Regions from separate parts of the Pseudoalteromonas sp. Z9A5 genome, predicted to be linked through region 2. Evidence: predicted binding sites of a transcription regulator. Region 2 holds the regulator's gene; the other holds the start of a gene.

Region 1 (8,309 bases), on a different contig from region 2:
ATTACTCAAATATCGCTTTAACTTTTATATTTAGATCGGGACTGTATGCTTTTTGAACTATAAAAAACAACTTTAAATTATTAATGCGATTTCGTTAGTTATAAAACTACAAGTAAAGAAGGTTACAATGCTAATTATTAAATAAGAGGCAATTTTATTATGTAAATATAAGTATTAAATATACGCAGTAGATACGATATTATTGCATCAGCATATAAAATTTATTTATGAGAAGTTATTGTGTTTGAGTACCAGCTAAAAAAAAGTGCCCGACGAAAAACAGTTGCAATTAAAGTACACAATCAAAAAGTGACGGTATATGCTCCTAGTTATGTGGCAAAAAATCAAATTGATAGCTGGTTACATGAAAAAAAGTCGTGGGTAGATGCCCAGTTACGAAAGCAGCTTAATGCAACTGACACCAAACAATACCCCTTTGAAAAAGAACAAATACGTCTTTTTTCAGACGTAGTTAATTTACGGTTTGAGCAAGGTCCTGACTCTGCAGTAAAACCTTATTTAGATGATGGATTATTAATTACGGTATCTTCTCGTGTTAAGTATCAGCAACAAAAGCATCAAAAGTTATTGGAAGCATATTTAAAAGAGAAGTTAACTGCCTATATAGAAATGCAATTAGCTTATTACTGCACTCAAATGAAAGAGATATTACCTGAGAATTTAAATATTGGAGTTTATAAGCGAAAGTGGGGAAGTTGTAATAGTAAACGTGAGCTAACGTTTAATTTGCATCTTGTTTGTGCGCCTCATCACATTATAGATTATGTAATAGTTCATGAATTAGCACATTTGCGTTATTTAAATCACAGTAAGGCATTTTGGCAACGGGTTGAAACGTTTTATCCTGAATATAAAGCAGCATCACAATGGTTAAAAATACATGGAAGTAGTTTGCAATGGGTATTTTAAGTCGTTTGTATAAAACAGATGAATTACTAGATAAGAAGTAGAAAAGTGGTGGAGGGAGCTGGATTCGAACCAGCGAAGGCTGAGCCGTCAGATTTACAGTCTGATCCCTTTGGCCGCTCGGGAACCCCTCCACACTAATTTTATTGCATTTGGCCCCACTTAACTTAGCGGTAAGAAAAGTGGTGGAGGGAGCTGGATTCGAACCAGCGAAGGCTGAGCCGTCAGATTTACAGTCTGATCCCTTTGGCCGCTCGGGAACCCCTCCAATGCAACGGCGCTGATAATAGCAAAACTTGTATTTAAGTAAAGAAAAAAGCTAAAGAAAAATGAAATAAAGCCGATAAATATCTATAACCTATAACAATCGGCTAAAGTCTATGCAAATCGATGATTTGTTAATCACAGAAGGGCAGTTGAGCACACGGCTCAATAAAAGTGTCCACGAACATCGCAGAGGAGAGTTTTCTCTTTTACTTGCAATGCTTTCTCATGATGCTCTGGATTTTAGTCAGTTTCATTTACCAAAAACAGAAATTGAAAATTTAATTGTTGAAGAAGATATACTGCGTAAACAAATTGGAGCAGCTCCTAAGCAACTTTTAGCCCCAGATAAATTTGATATGTTAATAGGGCAATATAATGCATCCTTATTAGTAAAGAATGGGGAGCGTTCAGGCATGAGCGATATTAAATTGAACCATTGTTTAAATCCAGAGCCTCTTTCGATAAGGGATGACGCTACATATATCCCGCTTAATGTGATTGATAATTGTGAACTTGCAGTACGTAGGCGTTTAAAAAGCACTGAAACTCAACTCTCTAATCCACAAATGGATGCCGCTGCTTTTTATGATAATCTTAATAACGAGAATCTACACCAGCCTTTGCATCTTGCTAGCGCTTAAATGATCAAGCCTATAAAAGGCTTTAAGTTCAAGTTAGACAATTTATATGCGAATGCAGACAACCTTAATTTTTTTAAAAACTGATTTAGTGTAAAAAAAGCATCCAAAAATTTATTGCAATTGCTATAATGAGTACAAATGGTATGACATTAAATGCCGTTATCATTAAATCAAGGTAATTAGGAACGTAATGAAGAAAACATTCACGCTGAATCATGAGAAAATCAAATACCCTCGTATGGTTGATGCTGCAAAGCACGAAGTGAAAAAATATTTGAAAAGAGAGCGTAATAAAACGCTGCCTGAAGATGCTGACTATTGGGCATTCGATTGTAAGTTTGGTAATACAGTTGAAGATGCACAAGTTGTGCACGTTGCTGAGTTAAGCAATCAAATTGGCGAAATTGAAAAGCAAGGTTTAACTTCTTTTTATGTAGAAATTTTAGCGCGACCTGCACAGCGTCAGCAATTAGATCTTGATGACGATGAGTAATACTTAGTTTTAAGTATGTATTAATTCAGAAATGGGCCTTAATTTAAAGGCCCATTTTTTATTGACTAACATTTAAAATGTGCAAAGTTTTAAAGTTAGGTAATTGTTCAAATTGAGGTGAATCTAATTGCATTAATGAATATGCAAGTTACTAGGCTAAATGAAAACGAATATTTAAAACTAAAGCATTCCTAAAAACTTTTTTGTGCGTATATTTAGTATTTATAAGCAGATCCCTCTGTTATTTATAAACTATAAAAACACCACAAAAAGCTATCTACTCACAAGCTAAATAAGCAATTGTAAATTTAATCTCTTAAAATAAACACTTTTTGTTTTATACGAGTTAATGCGAATCTTATTTAACCAATAAACAAACCTGAGAACATACTGGTGGCTGATATTTAGTTATATACCAAGAATGCCTACGCTGACTTCGTATGTAAGGTGCCTGCGGATAACATCTACTTTTCATTAGAGTTAATAGATCATATTCGTTTATTTGGTTAGCTTACTATTTACCTGAATTCTGGATAGATGAATCTATCTCAAACAGCTATTTTCTATGCTAACAGCGTTAAATTCACTTGCCATCCAGCTATTGGTGCGCAAATTCTCCTTATTATCATTAAAAATTTTTGACTAGAGTAGAATAAATTAAAATATCATTATGATTCAATGCTTTAGTGGCTTTGTTAACTGGGTTCAGGTTATTTAGCTATCGAATTATTAATATTACAGGTTATGTTATTGATTTTTAATGCTTAACTTGTTTTCGTTTAATAGTGTTGTACTAACTAGAAAAAAGTGAAAAGAGTATTACTTACATTTGCATATCTCTAATCAGTATTATAATGTGCGATGAGCGATTAAATAGTTGTTGTACTTATGCCATTAAATTATACAGATAGTGAATTAAAGTTAAGTTTGAAGAGCTCAAGCGTACTTATTGTTGATGATCAATTGTTAAGTGTAATTGTATTAAAAAGAATACTAGCAGAGCACTTTAATATTATCACTGCAAATAGTGGTGAAGAAGCTATCGAAGTATGTAAAATTAATGCACCAGATATAATTTTATTAGATATTACAATGGGCGGTATGAGTGGAATAGAAATGTGCTTAAAACTAAAAACCACACCAGAATCACAAGATATCCCTGTTATTTTTGTTACCTCATTTGAAAACCAAGAAACAGCTTGCTGGGAGGCGGGTGCAGTAGACTTTGTTAAAAAGCCTATTAATCCTGAAACTCTATTCAGAAGAGTACGTGCGCATATTACAATAAAACTTCAGCAAGATTTATTAAGCCAAAAAGTTTATTTTGATGACTTAACAAAAGTATTTAACCGTCGGTATTTTGATGCTCACTTTAAAAAAGTTGAATTAAGTGCATTACGAGAAAAATCTGATTATGCATTATTGCTTATAGATATTGATTATTTTAAACAATACAACGATATTTACGGACATATTCAAGGCGATAATGCTTTAAGGCTGGTTGCACAAACACTCACAAATAGCTTACAAAGACCAAGCGATTTTGTTGCAAGGTATGGCGGTGAGGAATTCATTGTTGTTTTGCCTAATACTAGTAGTGAAGGTGCACTTTGTGTTGCTGAAAAACTTAAGAAAAATATAATTGATCTGGGGATCTTACATAAATATTCAGAGTTTAATTTTTTAACAGTTAGCATTGGCGGTTCTACATTACAGCCACATAGAAATAATAAAAGTACGTTAGATTTAGCTGACAAAAAGCTGTACAAAGCAAAAGACCTGGGTCGAAATCAAGTTTGCTTTTAAAAATCACAGCAAAACATCTAAAACTTTAACCAATAACGATTAGTTTTGTTAGTTTAATTTGGTTAGTTTAAAAATGAAGGTAATGCAAAATATGTGCTTAATTTTAGGTAATCTCATGGGCGGCTAGCTTTTTACACGCCTAAACGTTAAGAATTTGAGCTAGTAGCATACTAAAGGTTTTTTACTGTTCTCCTAGATTGCAAATTTTGTAATATTATAAAATCATCTTATTTTTAAATATAAAAATCAATGAAGTCTAATAACTTGGCTAATCTATTTGTAAAATATATTTAGTTGAAAATAATAAAACCTTATTGTTCAAACTAACCCCAACAAGGCTTACATTTTTATTCAGAATGGCACTTTTTATATTTTTTACCACTGCCGCAAGGGCAATCATCGTTCCTACCCACTTTTATATCAGCAACAGGGTGTATTACCCCATCAAGATAACGCCATTGGCCATCTTCTTTAATAAAATCCGACTTTTCATTTAATTCACAAAAAAGATTTTGATAGAAATAATTCGCTTTAAACTCTACAAATCCCAGATTTTCTTCGTAGCCGGAGTCAATAACAGTTAATTTTATAAAACGACAACTATCTGCAAAGTCTTTAATTTCTTTAACTGGGTTTTCAGCTTGTTTTTCGCTGGCGTAGGTTTGATAAACATATTTTGCATTTTTAAGTACATATGCACTGTAGCGAGATCGCATTAATTGCTCAGGTGTTTGAGCTTGTTGTGTTGCTAAATGAAAAGGCTCACAGCAATCAACATAGCTTTGCTGACTGCCACAAACACAGATTATAGAATTTAGTGAGTTCATAATATTAATATAAAGTATAAAACCCTAGTTTAACAACCTTATTGGGCAAGCGGTATCTCTGTGACTTTGATATTTTTTGTAAAGCAATATAGTTTAGTATTTGTTTTACTTAAATCTAAAGATAAGCTTGTAAGTAGTTGGTTATTAACTATATCAGTCCATGTAATAACAGCTGCAAAATTACCATTATGCAAAGCAGAGTTTAATACGTACTCTAAATTTACTAAATGCTTTTGCCTAATAACAAGTAGCTTACTGGTATCGATTGAGCATGAGTCGAGTAAAGCTTTGCTAGGAACATGATCCGGCGCAATTAATAACGTCCATGCATTCAAGCTATTATATTGGTGCAGCACTTTTAATAACTCAAATGTAGCCGAAATTTCATCCTCTATTTGAATTAAGTTAACACAATCGCTTTTGTTATCTTGCTGATAGCTTTTAACAGTTCTTACGGTAATTGGCTGTAACATGTCTCTCACTCACTGGTTGTATATACAGTATGCGTATACAGTAGTTTATACAGTGCTTGTGTGCAAGTGTTTTTTGCTATTTATTTGTACAGTCATTCATTTTTAGATGTTACTCAACATTATTTTATTTTTTATCATTTGATTTATAAGGCTTATTTTTAGCATCTTTAACTTCATCCAAATTAAAGTAACTATTTATACAGTAGTGCGTTTATTGTAGAGATCAATTTCGCACTTATATTATTTTTTTAAACAGTGGTTTTTTGTACTAAATACGATGAAGGTAATTCATAATGATTATTCAGTACATGGGGTCCTTGGAATTAAATCAGAAAATTGTAATTGGTGAATTTGTTCATATAAGCTTGCAGCATAGCATTGTGCGTCTTTGAAGCGTTTTGTTTCAATATGCTTACGTAAATCAGCTAAAGCGGCAATTGCGGGTTGGTGTTCTTGAGAGCTTGATAAGCTTAACCAAGCTGCAGCATGAAATATACTTTTTGGTACGCCTTGACCTTTAATAAACAATATTCCTAAATAAAATTGCGCTCTATGATCGCCAGACATTGCAGCTAAACGCATCCATTTTGCAGCAAGGGCATGTTGCTTACTCTTTAAATAATAAAGAGCTTTATTTAGCGTCCTTTGTTGATTGTTATCGCTAACCTGCACTGAGTTTATATCGGTTGGTTGCGTTACAAAAAACAGTATATTATCTAACTGTTGCTCTAAATCTTGGTCTTTGGGCATTGTTTTTATCATACTCATTCATTATTTTAGTTACCTCAATAGTTTAGTATACCGCAAGGGAAAATGTCCTTTAAAAGATAATTTTTGTGATAAAATCTTGCCACTTTTTATTATCGTAAGTTTATTATGCTCGAAACCTTATTTAAAATTAATGAAAATGGTTCATCGGTTCGCCGTGAATGTATTGCAGGTGTAACTACATTTATTACAATGGTTTATATTGTATTTGTTAATCCTGCGATGCTAGCTGAAGCGGGAATGGACCAAGGTGCTGCGTTTGTGGCTACTTGCATTGCTGCTGCCATTGGTTGTTTTATTATGGGGCTATGGGCTAATTACCCTTTAGCACTTGCACCAGGAATGGGCTTAAATGCCTTTTTTACGTACGGTGTTGTAATAGGATTAGAGCACACTTGGCAGGCTGCATTAGGTGCTGTGTTTATGTCTGGGTGTATTTTCTTATTTTTAAGCTTATTTAAAGTTAGAGAATGGATTATTAATGCCATCCCCTTGGTTTTAAAACGCGCTATCGCAACAGGAATTGGCGCATTTTTAGCATTAATTGCGCTTAAAAATGCAGGTATTATTGTGTCTAATCCTAAAACTTTAGTTCAATTAGGAGACATAACATCAGCAGGGCCATTACTCGCTATTTTTAGCTTTTTTGTTATTGCGGCTCTTTTATATCGTGATTTTAAAAGCGGTGTTTTAATTAGTATTTTATCAGTAACTTGCATTGCATTAGGTTTAGGGCTAGTTGAATATCATGGGGTAGTTGATATGCCACCTTCTATTCTACCTACTTTTATGCAACTTGATTTTGCTGCGGCATTTGATGTTTCAATGCTGAGTGTTATTTTTGCTTTTTTATTCGTCGATTTATTCGATACTTCAGGCACGTTGGTTGCGGTAACACAAAAAGCAGGATTAGCAGATGAGAAGGGCAATATGCCACGTTTAGGTCGTGCGTTGAGCGCAGATAGTACAGCAACTATTGCAGGTGCAATGCTCGGTACTTCTACGACAACATCTTATATAGAATCGGTTGCTGGTGTGTCTGTGGGCGGACGAACGGGCTTAACGGCTGTCGTTGTTGGCGCTTGCTTTTTATTGATGATGTTTTTTGCACCGCTTGCGCAAATGGTTCCGGCTTATGCTACTGCGGGTGCTATTTTATATGTTGCGGTTTTAATGCTGCAAAACCTAAAGTTTGTTAATTGGGATGATATGACAGATGCTATCCCTGTTACCGTTGTGCTCCTAATGACACCACTAACGTTTTCGATTGCAAACGGTATTGCGCTTGGTTTCATATCATATACGGCTGTTAAAGTGTTGTGTGGTAAGCAAGATCAAATAACGATTAGTGTCTGGATATTAACGGCATTGTTTGTCATGAAATTTGTGTTTTTACCTTAATAAATACTTAGATAGTAAAAAGCCCATATAGGTTTATATGGGCTTTTTTAATATTTAATTTTACAAAGGGGTTACCATTTTTTCTTTGGAGCAAACAGTACATCTAAATCATCTTGCTCTTGTTCGTTTTTCTTTTTAAGTGCACTTGCATTAGATGCTCTAAGCTCAACACTTATGGCTTCTAGGTAACCTTCAACTTCTTGGCGCTTAGCGGTTACATAATCATCAGAATAAGAAACAGCGCTTAATGTTGCATGTGCCTTTTCAAAATATTGTCTTGCAGAGCCAACCATATTCGCTGAACGTGCAGATAAACCACGCTTAATTTGGCTTTCAATGTTTATACGCAGTTGAAGTTTTTCAAGGCGTTTATCTTCGGCTACAAACGTTTGGCTATCTACTCTACCTTTATTATGTTCTGAACGTAAAATAACGCGTAACTTTTTTATGCCTTGTATAAGGCTAACGAGTTGCTTGTCGTTACTTGGTAAAGATAGAGTCTCGTTGTTGTTACCTTGCACAGCATTTGTAAGATGTTCTTTTGCTTCATTTAAACGACTTTTCAGTGCTTTAGAATTAGGTGAGTTAGTCACCATGGTACTTAGTGCTTCGTAAATACGGCGTTGTAAAATACGGATAATATATTCAGATAGCGGAATGTTGGCACTATTCATAAGTGCTTCTTCAGTTTCTTCTATTATCGCTT
Region 2 (8,309 bases):
CGGCCATGCCTGGTGTACCTTGTAATAGAGCATCAAGTGGTTTTATAACCACTTCTTCTTGCCCGATCAATGAGTCAACAACAAAGCCTACTTGTTGCGTGCCTATTTGCACAATAACAACGTGTCCTTGGGCCTTACGTTGTGAGCGGTCGGCGCCTTTCACTAACCAATGCTCTAGGTAAAATAGTGGAATTGCTTTTTTACGAACAATAACAGTTAGTTGACCATTCACTACATTTGTTTTATTTAAATCAAAGTGAAAAATTTCACTAACGCCAGCCAGAGGCAATGCAAATGTTTGCTCACCAACAATAACCATTAAGGTTGGTAATATAGCCAGTGTTAGCGGTACTTTTATTTCTAAAATAGTACCAACACCTAGTTCAGATTGAATACTTACAGAGCCATTAAGTTGAATGATTTTGGTTTTAACTACATCCATACCTACACCGCGACCTGAAATATCCGAAATCTCTTCTTTAGTCGAAAAGCCAGGCGCAAAAATTAGGTTATATGCTTCAGTATCAGAAAGTCGACTTGCTTGGTCATGATCAAGTACGCCTTTGTTAATTGCTATTTTTTTCAGCTTTTCAGCATCCATACCAGCACCATCATCTTGAATGGTAAGTAAAATATGGTCGCCTTGTTGAGAAGCGGATAAGGTAACAGTACCTGTTCTTGGTTTTCCTGCGGCTTCGCGTAAATCAGGCATTTCAATACCATGATCAACTGAATTTCGCACTAAATGCACTAGCGGATCGGCAAGAGCTTCAACTAAGTTTTTATCTAAGTCGGTTTCTTCACCGATTAGTAATAAATTAATGTCTTTATTTAAAGTTCTCGCTAAATCTCGAACAACGCGAGGAAAACGACCAAATACTTTTTTGATAGGCTGCATGCGTGTTTTCATAACCGCACCTTGCAAATCAGCTGTAACAACATCTAAGTTAGATATTGCTTTACCCATTGCTTCACTATCTGAATTAGTCGCTAAGCTAACCAAACGATTACGTACCAATACCAACTCACCTACCATGTTCATAATTTGATCAAGGCGCTTAGTATCAACACGTACTGTAGTTTCTGCTGCCGGTGGTGTTGCTTTTTTAACAGCAGGTGTGCTCGGCGCTTTAACAACCGGTTTACCTACTGGTTTTATTGCTGCTTTTACAACTGGTGCTTTTGCCGGTTCAGCTTTTTTATTTTGTACTACTGGAGCGACTTTCGCAGATGCTGGTTTTTTAGGTGCAGCCGAAACGTTTTCAATCGATTTAGGTGCACTTCCTTTGCCATGAAGTTCATCAAGCAAAGCTTCAAATTCATCATCACTAATTTCATCATTTGAAGAGTCTATAGCATTAGTAGCTGAGGATGATTTTTGTTCTGTACCTTTATTAGTTGGGCTCGTATTTTGAGTCGCTATTGAGTCATTTTTTATTTCGACAGCACCAAAACTACCCACGCCATGTAACTCATCTAATAAGTTATCAAACTCATCATCTGTAATATCACCACTCAAATCATTGCTACTTATTGACCCTTGAATGGTAGGGCTTTTGCCTTTTCCATGTAATTCGTCAAGTAAGTTTTCAAATTCATCTTCCGTTATTTCATCAATTTGAGTATCAGAAGTAGATGCAGTTGACCCTGTAGGAGGGTTAAATAACTCATCAAAAGCAAATGGGTCTTCGTCATCTAATTCTGGGGCTTCAACTATTTCATTTTGAGGTTGCTCAATATCAACCTCTGAAGATGAACCGGTGAGTTCTTCCTCTGTTGGTGGTAAGCCTAATTTATGTAAAACTTGAAGTAATTGAGGATCTGCGGGTTCTGGCTTATCGCGATTTTGAATCGTTGCGAACATTTCATTAATGGTGTCGAGTGCTTGTAAAATAACATCCATTAATTCAGAGTTTACTGTGCGTACACCCTGTCTGAGTAAATCGAATACATTTTCTGCGCCATGACAAGCATCAACCAACTCCGTCATTGCTAAGAATCCTGCACCACCTTTTACGGTATGAAAGCCTCTGAATATAGCATTCAATAACTCTGTATCTTCTGGATTGTTCTCCAGTTCAACTAACTGTTCAGATAAAAGCTCAAGGATTTCTCCTGCCTCTACAAGAAAGTCTTGTAAAATATCTTCATCGACTTCAAACATGCAGTTACTCTCCTCTTAGAAGCCCAAACTTGATAAAAGATCATCGACTTCATCTTGATCAGATACAACATCATTACGCGATTCTTTATCAATAATAGGGCCTTCTGGTCCTGCTAATGTTTGTGCGCTAACCGGGTCTTCTGTTTTTTGTTGTTCTATTGTGTCAGCAGTATTCACATCTTGCGCAGCAAAAGCTGTTAACAGATGGAGTAAGCTTTCTTCAACTTCTCTTACAAGCTCCATAACTCGACGAATAACTTGCCCTGTCAAATCTTGGTAATCTTGAGCCATGAGTATATTGGTCATTAAGCTTTGTAATTCATCAGTTTTATGATGAGAGTTATTCATAAACTTATCGATGCTGTGGCATAGTGTTTTAAATTCGCCAAGATCAATTTCGCGGCTCATTAAGCGATCCCATGTCGGTTTAATATGGGCCACTTCATTAGCTAACTCCTGAGCTATTGGTAACCCAGCTTCAACCGCATCCATTGTTTTATTAGCAGCGTTTTCTGTCATTTCTATAACATAATTAAGCCGCTTTTGAGCATCTGGAATAGCATCAGTTGTTATGTTGGTTAAACGCGTATCAAGCTCAAAACTTTTTAAAGCTTCGTGTAATTGACGAGTTAATTTTCCAACTTCAGCAAATATTTCTGACTGCTCTTTAGACGCGGTGTCTAAAATTAATTCATCGGCTTTATCTTGCTCACCATTTTCTAAAAAAACAACGAGCTGGCGAGCTTGTTCTAACGTTATTCGAGGCGCAGCAAGTGCTGACATAAGCCTCTCCCCTTCATTAACCTAAGCGTTCAAACACTTTTTCTAATTTTGTTTTCAATGTTCCAGCCGTAAATGGTTTAACAATATAACCATTAACACCAGCTTGAGCTGCAGCTATTATCTGTTCTTTCTTAGCTTCTGCAGTCACCATTAAAACAGGTAGGTGCTTTAGTTTATCATCAGCTCTAATCGCCCTTAAAAGGTCAATACCCTGCATTCCAGGCATATTCCAATCTGTAACTACAAAGTCAAATGATTGATTTTGTAGCATAGGTAAAGCAGTTGAGCCATCATCTGCTTCTTGAACATTAGTAAAGCCTAAGTCACGCAATAAATTTTTAATAATACGTCTCATTGTCGAAAAATCATCAACAACAAGAATTTTCATGTTTTTATCCAAAACATCCTCCGGTGAGGTCTTAACCTTGTTTACTTACTACTAGTTTATCCAGTCATTGATTTTTGCTTTGAGCTTAATCATCGCCTGACCATGTATCTGACTTACACGCGATTCACTTACATCGAGTATATGTCCAATCTCTTTTAAATTCATTTCATCGTTATAGTACAAAGAGAGTACCATCGCATCTCGCTCAGGCAATGACTTTATTGCACTTAACAATGATTCATTAAAGCGTTCATTTTTAACATTATTAAAGGGTTTGTCTAGCGTTAAATCTTGACCTGCTGGAGTGATAACATCGTCATCTATTCCCAAGTCTTCAATGCCTAAAATTTTACTTGAATTTACATCATTTAAAATATGATGGTACTCATTTAGCGAAATTTCAAGTTTTTCAGCAACTTCTGTATCTGTTGGCTCACGATTTAACGCTTTTTCTAATGTAGTAATAGTCTCGGCTACAAGGCGGCTTTTACGGTGTACTGAGCGAGGAGCCCAGTCACCGCGTCGCATTTCATCAAGCATTGCTCCACGAATACGAATACCTGCAAATGTTTCAAAGCTTGCACCTTTAGTAGCGTCAAAGTTTTTTGATGCCTCTATTAGACCAATCATGCCTGATTGAATTAAATCATCGAGCTGAACACTAGGAGGCAAGCGAGCAATTAAGTGACACGCCACTTTTTTGACAAGTGATGCATGCTTTTCAACAATCACATTTAAATTTTGTGTTGACTGATATCCCATAGCTCTATTTACCGATATTGTCATAATTAGCCGTTAACCAGCTTCTCAATAAAAAACTCTAAATGCCCAGAAGGTTGATTAGGTATAGGCCATTTTACAGCTTTCGTCGCGAGTGCTTTAAAAGCTAATGCCGCAGGTGAATTTGGAAATAATTCTACAATGACTTTTTGACGACGCGTTGCTTTACGCATATTTTCGTCATAAGGAACAATAGCCACCAGCTCCATAGACACATCTAAAAAGCGATCGGTTACTTTGGAAAGTTTTGCGAAGAGTTCGTGACCTTCGCGCATGCTGCGAACCATATTCGCAACAATCTTAAATTTATATACACCATGCTCACGACTTAAAACTTTAATAAGTGCGTATGCATCAGTGATCGATGTTGGTTCATCACAAACGACAACCATTACATCTTGTGCTGCACGTGAAAAGCTTAGCACCATATCTGAAATGCCGGCGGCAGTGTCTACAATTAATATATCAAATTCGGTATTTAATTCGCTAAAAGCACGAATAAGGCCAGCATGCTCTGATGGTGATAACTCAACCATACTTTGAGAGCCTGATGTTGCTGGTACTATTTTAATTCCGCCTGGACCTTCAACTAAAATCTCATCGAGTTCACATTCGCCAGATAATACGTGCGATAAATTACGTTCAACACGCAGTCCAAGCATCACATCACAGTTTGCTAAACCTAAGTCGGCATCAAGTACTAATACTCGATTTCCTTGCTGACCAAGTGCTATTGCGGTGTTAAGGGAAACATTTGTTTTACCTACACCACCTTTACCACCGGTCACAGCGATAACTTTTACGCCGTTGTTATTGTTTTGACTCATTTTGCGCAGGCCGCTTGCTTGATCTAATACTGTGTTAATCATACATCCCTACTGTGCTCGACGCCACTGATTGGTGTCTTGAATGTTGTGCTTTTATTCTTTTTAAATACAATTGCTCAGCTTTTTTTACTAGTTTTTCGGCATTTGCAACACGAATGTCTTCAGGAACTCGTTGACCATTAGTAAGATACCCTATTGGGAGGCGGTTTTGAATCGCAATACTAATAATCTCACCTAAACTTAAAGATTCGTCTAATTTAGTAAAAATACAACCACTTAACTGTACTTTTTTAAAATGCCTTACTGTTTCTTGCAATACGTTTATTTGTGCTGTTGCACTTAGTACAAGATAGCTACGAATATCAACACGCTGATTACGCATTAGCGTATTTAACTGCTCTGTTAAACGCAAGTCTCGTTGGCTCATACCTGCAGTATCTATTAATACTAGACGCTTATCTCGTAAATGATATAAAACTTCAGCTAATTCATTAGCATCTTTAACCTGCTTTACACCACAACCAATGATTCGACCATAAGTTGCAAGCTGTTCATATGCACCAATTCTGTATGTATCGGTGGTAATTAACGCAACTTTATCGGCACCGTATTTTTGTGCTCCTAAGGCTGCTAATTTAGCTACAGTTGTTGTTTTACCAACTCCTGTTGGTCCTACTAATGCGTAAACACCGCCTTGGCGTAGTATTTCATTATTGGTTGTTTGCATTTGGTCTTCGACCATAGTCAATAAAGCTTTCCAGCCTTGCTGACGAGAAACATCATCAGGAACAAAGCATGCCATTTGCTCTGCAACTTCTTTATCTATTCCCATACCAACTAAGCGGTCAATCATACATGCACGAGTTGGGTCGCGGCGTGCCATATCTTGCTGCATTAATCCTGATACTTGGTGTTCTAATAATTGACGTATTGCATTCATCTCTTCACGCATTGACGTTATTTCTTCACTTTCATTATTTTTAACTGTTTGGCGTGTAGTAACAGGGCTCTCTAAATCATCAAAATCACGGTCTAAATCGTCAAAACCTAAACTATCGGCTTGAGTATGTGGTCTTGCTGGTGCAGAGTTTTCACGTGCAAACATATTACTTGTAGGGCGTTGTTTTACTGCAGGCTCTTGATAATTTTCGGTAGTATCGATTCCTGACTGTGAAAACATAGATGCAAGTTCAGGAGAGCGAGGGCGTGGTGATTGACGCTCTAATAAGGCTTCTAGGCTATCAGCAACTTTTGCTTGTTGTACAGGCTTTGAACGTTGAGGTTCTGGTTTCACAAAGTTATGCATACTTTGTGATTGCGCCATACGGTTAGCACGCTCTGGCGGTGCATTTTGTGGTTGGGCTACTGCTTTAGGGGCTGCTTTTTCATAGTCAACAGCTGCAACAATCTCAACACCGTTGGCAAGCTTTTTGTTTGACATAATAACCGCATCAACACCTAACTCATCTTTAACTTCTTTAAGTGCAGTGCGCATATCTTTAGCAAAAAAACGTTTAATTTTCATTATTTAACCCCTGTTGAAATCTTATTGTTGGCCTACCGAGCTAACAATCTTAATCTGTCTTTCGTCTGGTACCTCTTGGTAAGACATCACTCGCAATCCTGGAATGGTGTACTTAACAAAACGAGATAACACAGTGCGTAACATTCCTGATGTCAGCAATATCGAAGGTTCACCAGCCATTTCTTGATTTTGATGCGCTTCACTTAATGATATTTGAAGTCGCTCTGCAAGACCTGGCTCTATTCCGGCACCTTCGTCACCTGCATTCTGTAATGACTGATGCAACATCTGTTCCAACTCAGGTGCCAAGGTTATGACAGGGATTTCTGAAGACATACCAACAGCATCTTGAACAATTAATCTGCGCAATGAAATACGTACCGCAGCCGTTAATACATCAGGGTCTTGGCTTCGAGGACCGTACTCTACAAGGGTTTGTACTATTGAGCGCATGTCGCGTATTGCAACACCTTCGTTTAATAGATTCTGTAATACTTTTACAATTGCAGTTAAAGGAAGCACATCTGGCACTAGCCCTTCCACTAAACGAGGATGGCTTTTAGCTAGCATATCAAGTAAGTTTTGAACTTCTTCATGACCAAGTAATAAGGCAGCACTGTTCGTTAATAATTGACTAATATGCGTAGCAACAACGGTCGCTGAATCAACTACGGTATACCCTAAAGATTGCGCCTCATCTTTTTGATCTGGCTTAATCCACACTGCATCTAGTCCAAATGCCGGGTCTTTTGTTTCCACCCCTTTTATAGGACCAAAAACTTGCCCCGGGTTAATAGCCAGCTCATCACCGTGTTTTAGCTCCCCTTCACCAGTTGAAACACCCATTAGTGTTATTCTGTATGCATTAGGGTCTAACTCTAAATTATCGCGAATATGAACCGGCGGTACTAAAAAGCCTAATTCTTGAGAAAGCTTTTTACGAACGCCTTTAATACGGTTTAATAGCTCTCCACCTTGAGATTGATCTACCAACGGAATTAATCTGTAACCTACTTCTAAGCCAATTACATCAACCTGTTGAACATCATCCCAGCCAAGCTCTTTTTGCTCTTGTTTATTTGCAACGCCTGTTCCTACAGCCCCTCCATTAGCAGCCTCTTCTGCTTCTGCAGCAGCGGCTTTAATTTTAACTTGTTGCGTGTAATAAGCTAAATACCCTAAAAGTGCACCTAAGCTTAAAAAGGCAAAATGTGGCATGCCAGGGACCAAACCCATTATTATTAAAATACCTGATGCAATAAATAATGATTTTTCGTTACCGAGTTGTTTCTTAAATTGATCACCCATATTGAGTGATTCATTTTGGCGCGTTACAACAATCGCAGTACCAATTGAAAGTAGTAAAGAAGGAAGTTGAGCAACTAACCCATCACCAATAGTAAGTAATGTATAAACTTCCATCGCATGACCAAAGCTTAAATTATGTTGAATCATCCCAACAAATAAACCACCGACTATATTAATAATCAAAATAATGATGCCAGCAATAGCATCACCTTTTACAAATTTACTCGCACCATCCATTGAGCCGTAAAAATCGGCTTCGCGCGTTACTTCTTCGCGTCGGTCACGTGCTTGCTCAGCACTAATAAAACCGGCATTTAAATCAGCATCAATTGCCATTTGTTTACCAGGCATTGCATCAAGGGTAAAACGTGCAGATACTTCTGAAATACGCCCTGCACCTTTTGTAATTACCACAAAATTAATAATGATTAAAATTAAGAATACAACCAAACCAACTGCGTAGTTACCGCCTATAACAACTGAGCCAAAGGCTTCAATTACTTTACCAGCGGAATCACCACCATTATGACCTTC

Evidence for each region. Region 2 encodes FliA, which starts transcription of late flagellar genes. Its sites were predicted from a motif close to CTAAAGNTNNNNNNNNNNNNGCCGATA; they were not measured.
Region 1: a site for FliA is predicted at 1,247-1,273, ahead of GQR56_RS12095 (VC2046/SO_2500 family protein). Genes of this name have one in related genera too.

What each region holds. Positions count from the first base shown of each region.
Region 1 is NZ_WTLC01000021.1:20,915-29,223, reverse strand. It holds gene GQR56_RS12110 (SprT family zinc-dependent metalloprotease) at 241-930, shown strand; tRNA gene GQR56_RS12105 (tRNA-Tyr) at 977-1,061, opposite strand; tRNA gene GQR56_RS12100 (tRNA-Tyr) at 1,111-1,195, opposite strand; gene GQR56_RS12095 (VC2046/SO_2500 family protein) at 1,308-1,835, shown strand; gene GQR56_RS12090 (DUF6172 family protein) at 2,026-2,328, shown strand; gene GQR56_RS12085 (diguanylate cyclase) at 3,217-4,134, shown strand; gene GQR56_RS12080 (YchJ family protein) at 4,482-4,961, opposite strand; gene GQR56_RS12075 (SulA-like leucine-rich domain-containing protein) at 5,000-5,434, opposite strand; gene GQR56_RS12070 (sel1 repeat family protein) at 5,732-6,196, opposite strand; gene GQR56_RS12065 (NCS2 family permease) at 6,311-7,603, shown strand; gene GQR56_RS12060 (hypothetical protein) at 7,675-8,309, opposite strand, start outside.
Region 2 is NZ_WTLC01000002.1:45,745-54,053, reverse strand. It holds gene GQR56_RS01780 (chemotaxis protein CheA) at 1-2,164, opposite strand, end outside; gene GQR56_RS01775 (protein phosphatase CheZ) at 2,180-2,947, opposite strand; gene cheY (chemotaxis response regulator CheY) at 2,964-3,347, opposite strand; gene GQR56_RS01765 (RNA polymerase sigma factor FliA) at 3,387-4,097, opposite strand; gene GQR56_RS01760 (MinD/ParA family protein) at 4,124-4,984, opposite strand; gene flhF (flagellar biosynthesis protein FlhF) at 4,977-6,467, opposite strand; gene flhA (flagellar biosynthesis protein FlhA) at 6,489-8,309, opposite strand, start outside.